DNA from 2 places in the Bacillus sp. 2175 genome. Region 1 is predicted to be linked to the other one. Evidence: predicted binding sites of a transcription regulator. Region 1 holds the regulator's gene; the other holds the start of a gene.

Region 1 (7,873 bases):
AGACCTTCACGAATCATAGCTTGCGCTAATACAGTTGCAGTTGTTGTTCCGTCACCAGCTACGTCATTTGTTTTGCTAGCAACTTCTGCTACTAGTTTCGCACCCATGTTTTCGAATGCATCTTCTAATTCGATTTCTTTTGCGATTGTTACACCGTCATTTGTAATAAGTGGTGAACCGAATTTTTTCTCAAGAACAACGTTACGACCTTTTGGTCCAAGCGTTACTTTTACTGCATTTGCAAGAGTGTCGACACCGCGAAGCATCGAACGACGTGCTTCTTCACTAAATTTAATATCTTTTGCCATAATAATTGACCCCCTTGGATTTTTTAAGATTTATATAATTAACCGATAACTGCTAAAATGTCACTTTCACGTAAAATCAAGTAGTCTGTACCTTCATATTTCACTTCAGTACCTGCATATTTTGAGAAGATGATAAGATCACCTGCTGCTACCTCTAAAGCAACACGCTCACCATTCTCAAGCACTCGACCAGTACCTACTGCAACAACTTTACCCTCTTGTGGTTTTTCTTTTGCAGTATCTGGTAATACGATACCACTTGCTGTTTTTTCTTCTGCTTGAACAAGCTCAATTACAACGCGATCACCTAATGGCTTTAGCATGAACAATAACCTCCTCATTTTGTTATGTAAATTTCTTTTATTAGCACTCAAGTCATCCGAGTGCTAACACACTTATAATAATAAATAATCTCAATTTCTTTTGCAAGTAAAAAAATCATAATTTTTTCGCAAATCACTATATAAACTTTCTATATAGAATACTGCCTTTACTATATGAATCGTTGTTTCCACTGCTCGTATGTTACAATATGAAAGGACACCCTAAGTTGTTTTCGCTACACACACAACTTTCTCCTGTCTTCTATTATAATTTCAAATAAGGATTTACGAAAAAAACATAATTCAAGTGAGGTTTATATCGTAGGTAGCATATTTACATGTTATCCTAACTTATCTCATACACTATAGTTAGAAAGGATGGTTAAACCATTTGAAGAAACAATACTGGTGGATTATCGTTACATACATTTTAATGCAGTTATCTGGCGTTGTTGGATTGCCACTTCTCCTAAAAACAGGACTCTATGATAATAGAGGATTTACCATTGAGGAAAAAGGACAAATCATAACGGGACACTGGGCAATTATTAGCTTCTTTGTTGCATTATGTATCGTACTTTGGTTACTTAGAACAGATATTCGTGACAGGCATTTAGATCCAAAGCGCTCTTCTGCTCCAGCTACTATTGGATGGATTTTCATCGGGTTCTTCTTAGCTTTCTTTTCACAAATAGTTGCCGGTATGATCGAGATGCAGCTGCTAGGAATTAAACAAGGTTCAGAAAATACAATGAAACTAATGGAGATTGCAAGAACGACCCCTTGGTTCCTTATTGTTGTATCTATAATTGGACCTATCTTAGAAGAAATCGTATTTAGAAAAATTTTATTTGGTGCACTTTATAAGAAGTTTAACTTCTTTATCGCAGCTATCATTAGTTCGCTTGTATTCGCAGCAATTCATTTTGATTTTACTCATTTATTGGTATACACTGCTATGGGGCTCGTATTCGCCTTCTTATATGTGAAGACGAAACGGATTATCGTTCCGATTGCAGCTCATGTTGCGATGAATACATTGGTCGCTATTGGGCAAATTTTTATGAGCAATGAACAAATTCAAGAAATGATTAAAGAAGCTGAAAAAATGCAAGGCTTTATCGGAGGATTTTTTGTATGAGAAACTCACCATTGTTCATGGCTGCACTATACTTCCTTCTTGGATGTATCTTTACACGCTTCGCCATTACGAACGTGACAGATACAATCTGGAATATGTGGACAATACTATTTGCAGTTATGGCAACAATTGATTTTAATTTGGCACTTCGCCTTATATTAATTAAATTCACAAAGAAGAAACAATAATAAAACGCAGAGGTCGCTTCCTCTGCGTTTTATTGTGGATAGTTTTTCAAAAAGTAAACTAATGTTTGTAACTCTACAGCTAAGTCAATATGATGAATTCTAATATTCTCTGATACGTTTAATCGCGCTGGTGTGAAATTCAAAATACCATGCACGCTCGTTTCAGCTAATCTATCTGCTACAGCTTGTGCTACTGTAGCCGGTACTGTTAATATTGCCACTTGTATATCATTTGATAATCTCTCTTCTAATTCATCTAAATGATATACAGGAATGCCCCCGATTTCTGTTCCAACTTTCTCTTCACTAACATCAAATGCCATTTCAATTTTTGTATTATTGTTTTTCGTGAAATTATAATGTAAGAAAGCGGTCCCTAAATTACCTACTCCAATAAGTGCTACACGTGTTATATCATCTTGATCAAGTGTTTCGCGGAAAAATGATAATAGATAATTTACGTTATATCCATATCCCTTTTTCCCTAACGCTCCAAAATACGAAAAATCTCTTCGTATTGTTGCGGAATCTACTTTTACTGCCTCACTCAATTCGGCCGATGAAACACGCTGCTTACCAGAAAGAGATAAGTTTTGGATAAATCGATAGTATAGAGGCAATCTTTTAGCAGTGGCTTGTGGAATCTTTTGCTGATCCATATGACCTCTCCTCTCTTCCTATCTTTATTCATATACTTTAATCAAATACAGAAGTTTAGCACTCATTAAATTCCTTGTATAATAAAGAGAAGAAGTATTCTCTCTTTATTTTAAACTATACACTATTTTTAGTATGATTGAGAAATATAAACATGGCAAAGTTAAGAAATTATTTGAGGTGAAAACATTGATTTTATTACAAGTAAACGCGCTTTCGAAATTATACGGTGCAGAAACGATTCTTGCAAACATAAAATTGGAAGTACAAACAAAAGATCGTATCGCATTAGTTGGAAGGAATGGAGCAGGCAAATCTACATTATTAAAAATTATCGCTGGTGAATTATCTCATGATGGTGGCGAAATTATAAAACCGAAAGATGTCTCAATCGGATATTTAGCTCAAAATACTGGACTAGAAACGTCTTTAACAATTTGGGATGAAATGCTAACCGTCTTTACCCACTTACAGCAAATGGAGACAAAACTTCGAAGGCTTGAGCAAGAAATGGGAAAAGAAGAAAACTTTTCAAACGAAGCTACATATGAAAGATTGTTAGCTGATTATGACCAATTGCAACTCAATTATAAAGATCAAGGTGGATATCAATATGAAGCGGATATTCGCTCCATTTTAAGCGGCCTTGGCTTCCCAGTTGAAACGCACCAGACGACGATCTCTACTTTAAGCGGCGGGCAAAAAACAAGATTAGCTCTCGGGAAATTATTATTAACAAAACCAGACTTACTTATTTTGGATGAGCCTACAAACCATTTAGACATCGAAACATTAACGTGGCTTGAGCAATATTTACAAGGTTATCCTGGCGCAATATTAATCGTTTCACATGACCGTTATTTCTTAGACAAACTCGTTACACAAGTATATGAAATTTCGAATAAAGAAAGCAGACGATTTGTTGGTAACTACAGTAAATATTTAGACTTAAAATCAGCATTATATGAGCAAGAAATGAAACGTTACGAAAAACAACAAGATGAAATCGCAAAACTTGAGGACTTCGTTCAAAAGAATATAGCTCGCGCTTCTACAACGAAACGTGCTCAAAGTCGTCGTAAACAACTAGACAGAATGGAATTATTAACGAGACCATTAGGGGATTCTAAGTCAGCATCATTCCACTTCGATATTGAAAAGCAAAGTGGAAATGATGTTTTACAAGTAAATGATGCAACCATCGGCTATGATGAGAACCCTATAATTGAACATGTAACTATGCGCTTAACTCGCGGAGATAGTGTTGCTTTAGTTGGTCCAAACGGAATTGGGAAATCCACATTGTTAAAGTCTATTGTGAATAAGTTACCACTATTAAATGGTGATGTTTCTTTCGGATCAAATGTATCTGTTGGTTATTATGATCAAGAACAAGCAAACTTAACATCTTCTAAACGGGTTTTAAATGAACTATGGGATGAATATCCACTGCAACCTGAAAAAGAAATCCGTACTATACTCGGGAATTTTTTATTCACAGGAGATGATGTACTGAAACCAGTATCTTCCCTTAGTGGTGGACAAAAAGCTCGATTAGCTCTTGCAAAACTTATGATGCAAAAATCAAATTTATTAATTCTAGATGAACCTACGAACCACCTTGATTTAAACAGTAAAGAAATTTTGGAGAATGCTTTAATTGATTATCCAGGGACTCTTCTATTCGTCTCACATGACCGCTACTTTATTAACCGTGTAACAACGACTGTGGTTGAGTTATCAACAGAAGGTGCACAGGAATATTTAGGGGATTACGATTACTACGTTGAAAAGAAAAATGAAATGATTGAACGTGCAGAACTTGAACAGCAAGAAAGTGACATTCCTGTTCAAAAGGTGGTTGCACAAGAGAAATTAAATTATTTAGAAGAAAAAGAGCGTAAAAAACTAGAGCGTCAACGCACTAGAAAAATTGAAGAGCTAGAACAAAGTATATTAGAATTAGAAGAAGAAATTGCTACGTTAGAAGATCAACTTTGCTTACCAGAAATATATGCAGATTATGAAAAAGCTAGTGAAATTACAACTAAAAAGCAAACGCTACAAGAACAACTTGAAACTTGTATGGCAGAATGGGAAGAGCTGCATGTATAAGCATATTTAAATAAGAAAGATGTCTCATAAGTCAGGATTTTTGACTATGCGACATCTTTTTTTCTTTTAATACAGAAACAATTTTTTGAGTATATCAATCGTAACTTAGAATATACCAACGATTTTTCAAATATATCTATTGTAACCCTATATATATTAACAGTTCGACACGAAATATCGATTTAACGACAAAGATTGACAATATTAGCATCTTCTATAATAGGGGGATGTTTCAAAATGTTTTTCGGGGATATCTTCTTACTTTTTATTTCCCGAAAAAGAACAAACACAAAGGTCTGACATCATCCTATTTATCCACAAGTTTATACACATATCCACCTTTATAAAATAAACCTTAAAATAACTTTTCCACATTATCCACAATTAATAAAAAAGTTATCAACATTTTATATACACAATAAAACCCACATTATCAACAGACAATATGGGTTTTATCCACAACCTGTGGTTAATTATGTGTATAACTATGCTTCAATATCTAATCCTGGATTTGCATTTAAGGCTAATGTTGCACGCTTACCTTGTTCATAAGCAATTGTCCCTGCCGCTGCAATCATCGCTGCATTATCTGTGCATAAAGATAGCGGCGGAATAATTAATTCAATGTTTTCTTTTTGTGCAAATTCCTCTTCTAATCGCGCACGAAGTCCTTTATTAGCAGCTACTCCACCAGCAAGAAGTAATTGCTTTACATTATAAGCTTCTGCTGCACGAGCTGCTTTCGTTACAAGTACATCTATTACACTTTCTTGGAAACTTGCCGCTAAATCTTCTGGCGCAATTTCTATACCGCGTTGTTTTGCGTTATGCACAGTGTTGATAACTGCTGATTTCAATCCACTAAAGCTAAAATCATATGAATCCGGTTCTAGCCATGCACGAGGCAAATCAATTGTCGGTTCTCCTTCATGTGCAAGGCGATCAATATGAGGACCACCTGGATATGGCATAGATAACGTACGAGCTACTTTATCATATGCTTCTCCAGCTGCATCGTCTCGTGTTTCACCAATTACTTCGAATGAACCATGTTCTTTCATATAAACAAGTTCCGTATGCCCACCAGATACAACAAGTGATAATAACGGGAATTGAACTTCTTTTACTAAACGGTTCGCATAAATATGACCAGCAATATGATGAACACCGACTAACGGAATATCATGTGCAAACGCTACTGCCTTCGCTGCATTTACTCCAATTAGAAGTGCTCCTACTAAACCAGGACCTTCTGTTACAGCAATTGCATCAATATCATCAAATGTGATGTTTGCTTCCTTTAAAGCTTCTTCTAACACAACTGTAATTTCTTCTACATGATGACGGGATGCAATCTCTGGTACAACGCCGCCAAAACGTTTATGACTTTCAATTTGTGATGCAACGACATTCGCAATAATTTCCGTTCCATTTTTAACAACTGCTACTGCTGTTTCATCACAACTTGTTTCAATACCAAGTATAATCGTATTTTTTTCCATTATATATTCACCCACATTACGAGACCATCTTCCTGATTGTCTGCATAGTATCGTTTACGAATCCCACCATTTTGAAATCCGTATTTTCTGTATAACTGCTTTGCTACTTCATTTGATACACGTACTTCAAGTGTCATTGTTTTTACCCCTAGTTCTTTCGCTTCAGAAATAACTGCTTTCAATAGGGCATCTCCTAACTTTTGACCTCGGTATTCTGGCAAAATAGCTATATTTGTTATATGTGATTCATCAATAATTATCCACAATCCACAATACCCGACTACACGACCATCTTTTTCTAACACAATATAATGTGCATGTTCATTCATCGTTAATTCACGGTGAAAGGCATCTGCAGTCCAAGGAGTTGAAAAAGACGCTTCTTCAATAGCTACAATTTGAGCAATATCATCAAGCTCCATCTTTCTAAATATCATATCCATCTTCTGCAAGCTCCTACTTGTTTTGACTTTCTAACCACTTTGTTTCAGCTTCAGCTAAACGAAGATAGCTTGGAACAAACGTATGCACATCTTGTTCTTCTTTTTGTAATCCTAAGAATGCTAGCTCACTTGGTCTTGGGTTATTTTTAGTAAATGGAGCGAATACAGCTTGATCACCTAAATGTTCTATAATTGTTTCTTTATGCAATTTAACATCGTTACCGATAAATAAAACAGGCTGTCCTTTATCTTTTAACATTTGCAACCAGTCCACAATAAGAATAATTCGGTCTTCTTCTATTGAAGTTAACTGCTCTCCTTCATATGTATATAACCCAGTATAAATTTGCCCACGTCTTCCATCAAATAAAGGACAAATTAACCCGCTAAAGTTAGCACCGTTTGCAGCTACTACCTCTAAACTTGATACACCTACAATTGGTATTTGAAGTGACCAAGCTAATGTTTTCGCCGCTGTCACGCCTATGCGAACACCTGTATAGGATCCAGGTCCAGCAGCTACAACGATTTTAGTTAATTCCTTCGGTTTTACGCCACACTCTTTTAACAGTTTCTCTACAGCTGGCATAAGACGTACAGAATGGTTTTTTGTTAAATTTGTAATGATTTCCCCAATTACGTTTCCTTCCTCAATAAGGGATACACCCATTACGTAATTTGAAGTATCAATTGCTAGTACTTTCATCTTGTAATAGCTCCTCACATAATCTAATATAGCGATCTCCAATTGGCTCGAGTATAATTTTTCTTGTGTCATCTCCAGCATGGAATAAACTAATTTGTAACTTTTCATTTGGTAAATATGCCTCTATTAAATGAGCCCATTCTACTACCGTAATTCCTTTACCGTAGAAATATTCATCAAAGCCTAAGTCCTCTTCACTTTCTGCTAAGCGATACACGTCCATATGATATAGCGGTAATCTTCCTTTATATTCTTTAATGATATTAAAGGTAGGACTATTTACAACTCTTTTCACTCCAAGACCTTTTGCTAGTCCCTTTGTAAAAGTCGTCTTACCAGCTCCAAGATCTCCTTCTAAAATAATTACGTCTTGTGCCTCTACGAGCTTACCTAGTTTTTCTGATAACCTTTGTGTTTCCTCAGAAGATTTTGTTGTTACTTCATATTTACTCACAGACTTCACCTACTTTACTCACAATGTTCTCTGCTC
Region 2 (7,873 bases), 860 kb from region 1:
GAACGTATGGTTCCGACAATGGAAGAATTAGATGTTTTAGTTGGTTTACTATGTCGTAGTGCAGTAGGTCAAAAATTAACAAGTTATGTAACAGTAGCGGGGCCAATTCAAGAAGAGGAAGTTGATGGACCTGAAGAATTTCATTTAGTTGTTGTTGATAATGGTCGCTCTCAAATTCTTGGATCTGAATTCCGTTCAGTATTACAATGTATTCGTTGCGCTGCTTGTGTTAATGTATGTCCTGTATATCGTCACGTTGGTGGACATTCATATGGATCGATTTACTCAGGACCAATCGGTGCGGTATTAACACCGCTTCTAGGTGGATATGATGATTACAAAGAGCTTCCTTATGCATCTAGTTTATGCGGAGCATGTACAGAAGCTTGTCCAGTAAAAATTCCATTGCATGATTTATTATTAAAACATCGTCAAGTCATCGTTGAGCAAGAAGGTCGTGCACCACTTGCAGAAAAACTGGCTATGAAAATGTTTAGTATGGGTGCTTCTTCAGCTGCTTTATATAAAATGGGTTCAAAAATGGCACCAGCGGCAATGAGTCCATTTACATCTGGTAATCGTGTATCAAAAGGTGTTGGACCACTTAAAAACTGGACGGATATTCGTGAATTCCCAGCTCCAAGTAAAGAACGATTCCGTGATTGGTATAAAGATCATAAGAAAGGCGGGGATAAATAATGACAGGATTAATTCAAAACCGTGATGCCTTTCTAGATAACATTGCAAAAGAACTTGGGCGCGCGCGTAAAACAGAAGGTGTAGAGCGTCCAGTATGGAAAAGTAATGTGAATATAGAAACGTTAAAAGATTATTCACAAGAAGAATTACTAGAAGTGTTTAAAGAGCAATGTACAAACATTCATACAACTGTAGTAGAAACGACAAACGACCGTTTAGGTGAAGACCTTCAAAAAGTAATCATGGAAAACGGCGGGGGACCTATTTTATTATCAGCAGATGCGCGTTTTGATGCATATGGTTTAACATCTTTATTTAAAGAAGAACTTCCAAAACGAGATGTTGAAGTAAATGTATGGGATCCAGAGAGAAAAGACGAAAATATGCGTTTAGCTGAAAAAGCGAATATTGGTATTGCATTTAGTGATTATACATTAGCTGAATCTGGTACAATTGTTGTACAAAGTCATAAAGGTCAAGGGCGTTCTTTACACTTTTTACCGACTGTATATTTTGCTATTATTCCACGTGAAACACTTGTGCCTCGTATTACACAAGCAGTTCAGGATATGAACTCACGCGTAGAAAATGGGGAGACAGCGGCATCTTGTATTAACTTTATTACAGGGCCAAGTAACTCGGCTGACATCGAGATGAATCTTGTTGTCGGAGTACATGGACCATTAAAAGCAGTTTATTTCATCGTATAAAAGAGGGGAAAGCAGGCCAGGAAATGGCCTGCTTTTTAGTAGAATAAAGGATAATATGAAGTAGAAGTTCTCTCCTTTTTTTGCTATGTTTTTTGGGAAAGGAGAGGAAGGGATGTTCACTTATTTATATGCACTGTTAGCAGGGATGGTGTTTGGTTCTTTTTTTATGCTAGTTGCGATGAGGGTTCCATTAGGTGCTTCTATTATTACCCCGCGTTCACATTGTGATTATTGCAAATATGTGCTAAGGACAAAAGAACTAATCCCCATCATTTCATTTTATATACAAAGAGGCTGTTGTACGAATTGTAAGAGGAAAATTCCAATTATGTATGTAGCATTTGAATGTATAACAGGAGGTATATTTCTTCTTACAGTGTATATGATTGGAATAGAACGAGAGCTTATTATTATTTTATCCCTTTTTTCGCTGCTTCTTATTATTTCAGTTACAGATTACTTATATATGTTAATTCCTGATTGTATTTTAATTTCGTTTGCCTTTTTACTCATTCTCGAAAGTGTTTTTGTACAATTAGTTACTTGGACAGATAGTATAGCTGGTAGTGGTGTTATATTTATTTTGTTATATTGCATGCAAAAGATATATCCAGAAGGGCTTGGCGGAGGAGATATAAAACTACTTTCGTTACTTGGATTTATAGTAGGAGTGAAAGGAGTTTTTATCGTTTTATTTTTAGCATCTTGTTTTAGTCTTTGTTTTTTCGGGATTGGTATCGGATTAAAACGTATAGAAGTACGAAAGCCAATTCCATTTGGTCCTTTTATTAGTCTCGGGGCAATATGTTATGTATTGGCCGCATATTCAAATTAGAGAGGGAATCGAAAATGAACGTATATATGGATGATCAAAGAAGTTGCCCGTTCGGGTATGTGCCCGCAACTACAGTAGAATGTGCTTTGCAAATGGTTCAGGATTATGATGTGAATATTCTTTCTCTTGATTTTAATATGGGATGGGGAGCGAAAAATGGACTGGATTTTGTAGAAGCTTTTTGTACAGAGGGGTTATATGTAAATGAAATTCACTTTCATACGAATGATGTCATCGGTATGTACAAGATGAAACAGAGAATGGATAAGGGAAAGGAAGAAGGAGAAATTACTCCTCACCTTGTTATTAAATACGTGGGAAGCTAAAAACTCCAAAGTAAAACTTTGGAGTTTTTAATGTTTCATATGGGCTTGTAAAGGAATAATCTCTTCTTGTTGAGCTGTTGCGATTTCAGTTTCTTCCTGTTGAACTTCAGGGGTTTTCTTTGTTAAGTAGTGGTATACCATACCGACAAATACTGATCCGCCAATAATGTTACCAATTGTAACAGGAATTAAGTTATGAATAGCACCTGAAAAAGAAATTGTCTCAGGATGCGGTGAAACTAAAGATAAAGCAAAGAGTGATAAGTTTGCAATACTATGTTCGTAACCAGATAAGAAGAATGTGAAAACAAGTAGCATCATGACCATTATTTTTGCTGTGTCACCTTTAACCTGAGAAGGTAAGAAGCAAGCAAGACATACGAGCCAGTTACATAAAATGGCTTTAAAGAATAACTGCATCGTAGGTGTATTCATCTTTCCTTCAACGACTTTACTCATTAAGTGACCGTGATCAATTGCTTCAAAAATTCCAGTTGCGTAAAATAGTAAGGCAAAGAATAATGCGCCGGCTAAGTTACCTGCATAACAAGCAACCCAGTTACGAAGTGTATCAGAAATCGTTGTTTCTTTTCTTAAAGTTGCGACAGTAAAGTACATTGTGTTCCCAGTAAACAATTCAGCACCGCCATATATAATAAGTACGAGAGCAATCCCGAAAAACATAGAAGCGGCTAAATAAGTTGCTGGTGAATCTGCAATGTGAAAAAAGTTACCTAATTTAAAACATAGTACAATAATAAAACCGATATAAATACCAGCAAGTGCAGCACGAATGAAATATTGCATTGGGTTTGTATCTAGTATTTTCTTTTTGCTTTTAGCCAGTTTGACAACATAATCTAGTCCTTGTTCTAGCATGAGTAATACGCTCCTTTAGTAAATCTTCTATAAATACTCCTTATATGAATAAAGTACATGGAATTGTTCTTACTTTCAATAAGTTTGTGCAATGTTTCACAAAAAGGACATACATACATTAAGAAAACGTTTACAAAAGGTAGTATAATGGAATTTTTTCTGGACATTGCGAGGAAGAAAGGAAAAAGAAAAAGCGCTGTAATTACAGCGCTTTTTCGTCTAAATTCTTTTCCACTTTTACTTCTACTTCTTTTGAGAAGAACCAACCACCAACTGCGATTCCGACTAATACAATCCAGAATGTAAGCTTCCACGGAGTGGATTCTGGGAATGAATGTGGAATTACATTTAATGCAGGATGTGCTAATGTATAAACTGCTAGCTTCACACCAACCCAACCTACAATTAAGAATGCTGCAGTTTCAAGCCCTGGTTTACGTTTTAAGATTTGTACGAAAGCAGTTGCTGCAAATCGCATAATGATTAATCCGATAAGTCCACCTACAAAGATAACAACGAATTGCCCAGTATCAAGACTACCAATTGTACCTAGTCCTGTTTTTGGTAAAGTCATTGCTAGTGCAACAGCAGCTAAAATTGAATCAACTGCGAAGGCGATATCAGCAACCTCAACTTTAAATACAGTCCACCAAAAGTTCTCTTGTTTTTTCTTTGCTTCTTTTTCTTCAGTTTCTTCATCTGTATTCTTTTTAACATATGTTTTAAATAAGTGATTACCAGCGATAAACATAAGGTAGATGGCACCGATTGCTTGCACTTGCCATACATCGACTAAGAACGAAATCATAAATAACGATCCAAATCGGAAAACGAATGCCCCCGCTAATCCGTAAAATAGTGCTTTCTTTCGTTTTTCTTCTGGTAAATGTTTTACCATAATTGCAAGAACAAGAGCGTTATCAGCCGCCAAAATCCCTTCAAGTGCAATTAGGATGAGTAATACCCAACCATACTCCAATAATAATGATACATCCATGTACATTCTCCTCTCATCTCTATAACTTCTAAATAAGTGAAGAATTTCCCCACTATTTAGTTTCCCCATACTCCTGCCTATTAACTTTGGGAGAATCTGGAAATGAATGCAAAAAAGACCTCTGCCGTTAATAGGCAAAGGTCTTGCTAGACATATGTAATAAAAATGCCAACAAAGCCGGAAGAACTAAGTTCTACGTAATGACGACTTTGTTTCCAAGATATATTCTTGGACGCTACTCCCCTTTGGAGATATGTTATTGTATTCTCATTATATGGATAATTTATACGGTTGTCAACCTGTTAAAATATCTTCATTCGGATATTTTATTTTTCGGTTCTTTTTACGAGCAAATGAAAATGCCAATGTTAAAGGACCCATTTTCCCAAAAAACATCATAAAAATAATAATCGCTTTTCCAATTATAGTTAAGTGGGGTGTTAAGTTCATACTGAGGCCAACAGTCCCAAATGCTGAAAATACTTCGAAAGCACTCATCAATAGAGAAACTCGTTCAGTAATACTCAAAATTAAAATAGCAAAAAAGATAAATGAAATAGAAATAATAGTAATGGTTAATGATTTGACAATGAGAGTATCTTTAATGGATTTTTTAAATACGACAATATCTTCTTGTTGTTGTAAAAATTTAAATACGCCAAAAAATATGATTAAAAATGTTGTTAACTTAATCCCCCCACCCGTTGAAGCACTACCAGCACCAATAAACATAAGTAGCATCATTAATAGCAGGGAAGGTTTTGACAATGTAGAAATATCAACTGTATTAAAACCGGCAGTTCGCGTTGAAATTGCTTGGAAATAAGAGGCCATTCCTTCTTCAAATGGGGTAAACCCTCTCATAGAAAGGGAGTTATGGAACTCGAATATAAAAATAAAAAGGGTAGCAATAATGTTGATGATTAGAGTAGAAGAGAGCATAAGTTTTGAATGTAGTGTAAGGTTTTTAAAGTTTTTCTTTCTTTTTATGTCTACGATCACTGTAAAACCAATTCCACCTAAAATGATGAGAGAGGAAATGACGAAATTGACAATAATGCTATGAGAATGGGACATTAAATTATCGCTCCACACAGAAAAACCAGCATTGTTAAAGGCTGAGATTGAATGGAAAAAACTATAATAGATCCCTTTGGTAACCCCGTATTTTGGTACCCAATCAAAAGAAAGAATTAAAGTAGCGATACATTCGACTGTAAAAGAGAATAAAAATAATGCTTTGGCAAGACGGATGACGCCGCCTATATTCGTTTGATTTAATGCTTGTTGCAGTAAAATCCGATTTTGAAGACCGATTTTTCTTCCGAGCATAATCGCAATTAAGACAGCAAAGCTCATAATACCAAGCCCGCCAACTTGTATAAGCGTTAAAATGATACATTGTCCAAACAAAGTAAATACTTTTCCAGTGTCCACAACACCAAGTCCTGTAACCGTACAAGCAGAAACTGTTGTAAATAAAGCATCGAGCCATGAAATAGACGTTGTTGTAGCAATTGGAAGCTTTAATAAGCATGTACCTATAATTGATAACATGATAAAAGACAAAGTAAGAACGCGGGGAGGACTCATACGAATGTTAATCCGTTTCATGTTATATATCGTTCCTTTCTGTTTGCTCTTACTAGTATGTGAAAAAGTCCGATTATGTATGTGAAAAATAGAAAGAGGCAGAGAATATCTGCCTCTAAGCCATATGTTATATTATTATCCACGTAATTGTTGTTGAGCTAAAGAAACAAGACGTTTTGTTACTTCACCGCCAACTGATCCGTTAGAACGAGATGCTGTATTAGACCCTAAGCTTACGCCGAATTCTTGTGCAATTTCATATTTAAATTGATCAAGTGCTTGTTCAGCACCTGGAACTAGTAATTTGTTTGTTTTTGCCATGATGATACACATCCTTATGAGTAATCCAGTCCAGATAAGTACTTATCTGAATTGGTACTGTTATTTTATGTGGAACCGGCGTGCTCATACGCGGAAGTAATCGGTGTGATTAGAAGTTATTGGATAGAAAAAAGAGTAGCAAATTTGCTACTCTTTTTTTAGTATTGTCGCTGTACCTTCCACGACAATATCATCCGATTGATTATATATATTTGTTTGCAACGTAATGATTTTTTTATCGTCACGCTTCTTAATAACCTCTGCCACAACGCGAAGTGTATCACCGATTTTGACAGGGGCACGGAATGAAACATTTTGGGATAAATAAATCGTATTTTTGCCTGGGAGTTTCGTTCCAAGGATGGTAGAAATAAAACTCGAAACGAGCATACCATGGGCAATACGTTCTTTAAACATTGTCGTTTTCGCAAAAGAATCTAAAATGTGAATAGGATTCACATCTCCAGTCAATTTTGCAAAATTGATAACATCTTCATCTGTAATTGTTTTTGTAAGGGATGCTTGATCACCGACTTGAATCTCATCATAGCGAAGCTCCGGAACAGTTTGTGCTTCTTGAAATGGATTCATTTTGTCCTCCTTCTTTTCCATATCGAAAAATGTTAGCCATCTTGATGTAGTAGGAGGAAGAAAGAGTTTTGTTTGTGCTGCGGTTAGCTCCCACATTTTTCTTACTTGATGGAAGTAAATAGATTTTTTGAGTTTTCCTCGAACTTTTTTGCGAGTTCCAACTGTTTTGACTTGAACTCTTCCAAAAAACCCTCTAACTGTTTTTGAGCCTCTTCACGTTGTAATTGTTGTTGTTCAATAAATTGTTTTGTTGTTTCTTCAAATTGACCGCTTGTTTGTGTAAGAATTGACAAAGAAGTTTTTGTAGGAGAAACGGTAAGCTGATGCATATGAGCAGAAAGTTCTTTCCATTTGTCTTGCCACTCGTTAATTTGATCATTTAAGGAGTTTCCAGTTAATTGTTTCACGTAATCTGTATATTGGTTATTGAACTGAGCAGTGAGTTGTTGTAGTTCTTTTTCTAGTTCATCTACTCCTGATGTTAACTTATGCAAAGCGTCTTGTTGTTGTTTTAATGTTTCTAAAGTAAGTTGCTCTAACTGTTTCCCAGCTGAAGAGAAAAGGGAAAGTGATTGAGACCAGTTTTTCCAAAATGCATCGACTAATTCGTATGGTTTAGTTTCCATTGTTTGACCCCCAAATGTTTTTTTGCATATTGTGAACGCAGATTACTCTGCTGTACCACCAGGTGAAGATGAAGAATCCTTTTCATCCTTTTCTGGAGAAGTAGAAAATGGAAAGAATGCATTGGTGTATAACGTGAAAAACGTTCGCAACATATTTTGATAATGTTCAAAAGAAGTCGCACATGTTGTTAAATATTGCTCTCCATATTCAGTTAAAGAATAAATTCTTTTTGCTGGCCCTCCATCGCTTGTATCCCAAGTAGAAGAAATAAGGTTTTCTTTTTCTAACTTGCGTA

What was found. Region 1 encodes Rex, which represses fermentation and respiration genes when NADH is low (regulators of the CRP and FNR family bind a similar motif). Its sites were predicted from a motif close to TTGTGAAATATTTCACAA; they were not measured.
Region 2: the regulator Rex is predicted to act here: its motif matches at 3,534-3,551, upstream of ACXKY9_RS05990 (formate/nitrite transporter family protein).

What each region holds. Positions count from the first base shown of each region.
Region 1 covers NZ_CM173819.1:247,188-255,060, reverse strand. The annotation lists gene groL (chaperonin GroEL) at 1-308, opposite strand, end outside; gene groES (co-chaperone GroES) at 347-631, opposite strand; gene ACXKY9_RS01490 (CPBP family intramembrane glutamic endopeptidase) at 1,023-1,772, shown strand; gene ACXKY9_RS01485 (YdiK family protein) at 1,769-1,960, shown strand; gene ACXKY9_RS01480 (redox-sensing transcriptional repressor Rex) at 1,990-2,619, opposite strand; gene ACXKY9_RS01475 (ABC-F family ATP-binding cassette domain-containing protein) at 2,807-4,732, shown strand; gene tsaD (tRNA (adenosine(37)-N6)-threonylcarbamoyltransferase complex transferase subunit TsaD) at 5,218-6,234, opposite strand; gene rimI (ribosomal protein S18-alanine N-acetyltransferase) at 6,234-6,677, opposite strand; gene tsaB (tRNA (adenosine(37)-N6)-threonylcarbamoyltransferase complex dimerization subunit type 1 TsaB) at 6,691-7,383, opposite strand; gene tsaE (tRNA (adenosine(37)-N6)-threonylcarbamoyltransferase complex ATPase subunit type 1 TsaE) at 7,364-7,837, opposite strand.
Region 2 covers NZ_CM173819.1:1,104,125-1,111,997, forward strand. The annotation lists gene ACXKY9_RS05970 (LutB/LldF family L-lactate oxidation iron-sulfur protein) at 1-699, shown strand, start outside; gene ACXKY9_RS05975 (LutC/YkgG family protein) at 699-1,409, shown strand; gene ACXKY9_RS05980 (prepilin peptidase) at 1,522-2,244, shown strand; gene ACXKY9_RS05985 (cyclic-phosphate processing receiver domain-containing protein) at 2,259-2,570, shown strand; gene ACXKY9_RS05990 (formate/nitrite transporter family protein) at 2,598-3,449, opposite strand; gene ACXKY9_RS05995 (TerC family protein) at 3,652-4,446, opposite strand; yybP-ykoY riboswitch at 4,529-4,702, opposite strand; gene ACXKY9_RS06000 (TrkH family potassium uptake protein) at 4,741-6,060, opposite strand; gene ACXKY9_RS06005 (alpha/beta-type small acid-soluble spore protein) at 6,175-6,360, opposite strand; gene ACXKY9_RS06010 (MaoC family dehydratase) at 6,508-6,951, opposite strand; gene phaP (polyhydroxyalkanoic acid inclusion protein PhaP) at 7,053-7,577, opposite strand; gene phaQ (poly-beta-hydroxybutyrate-responsive repressor) at 7,620-7,873, opposite strand, start outside.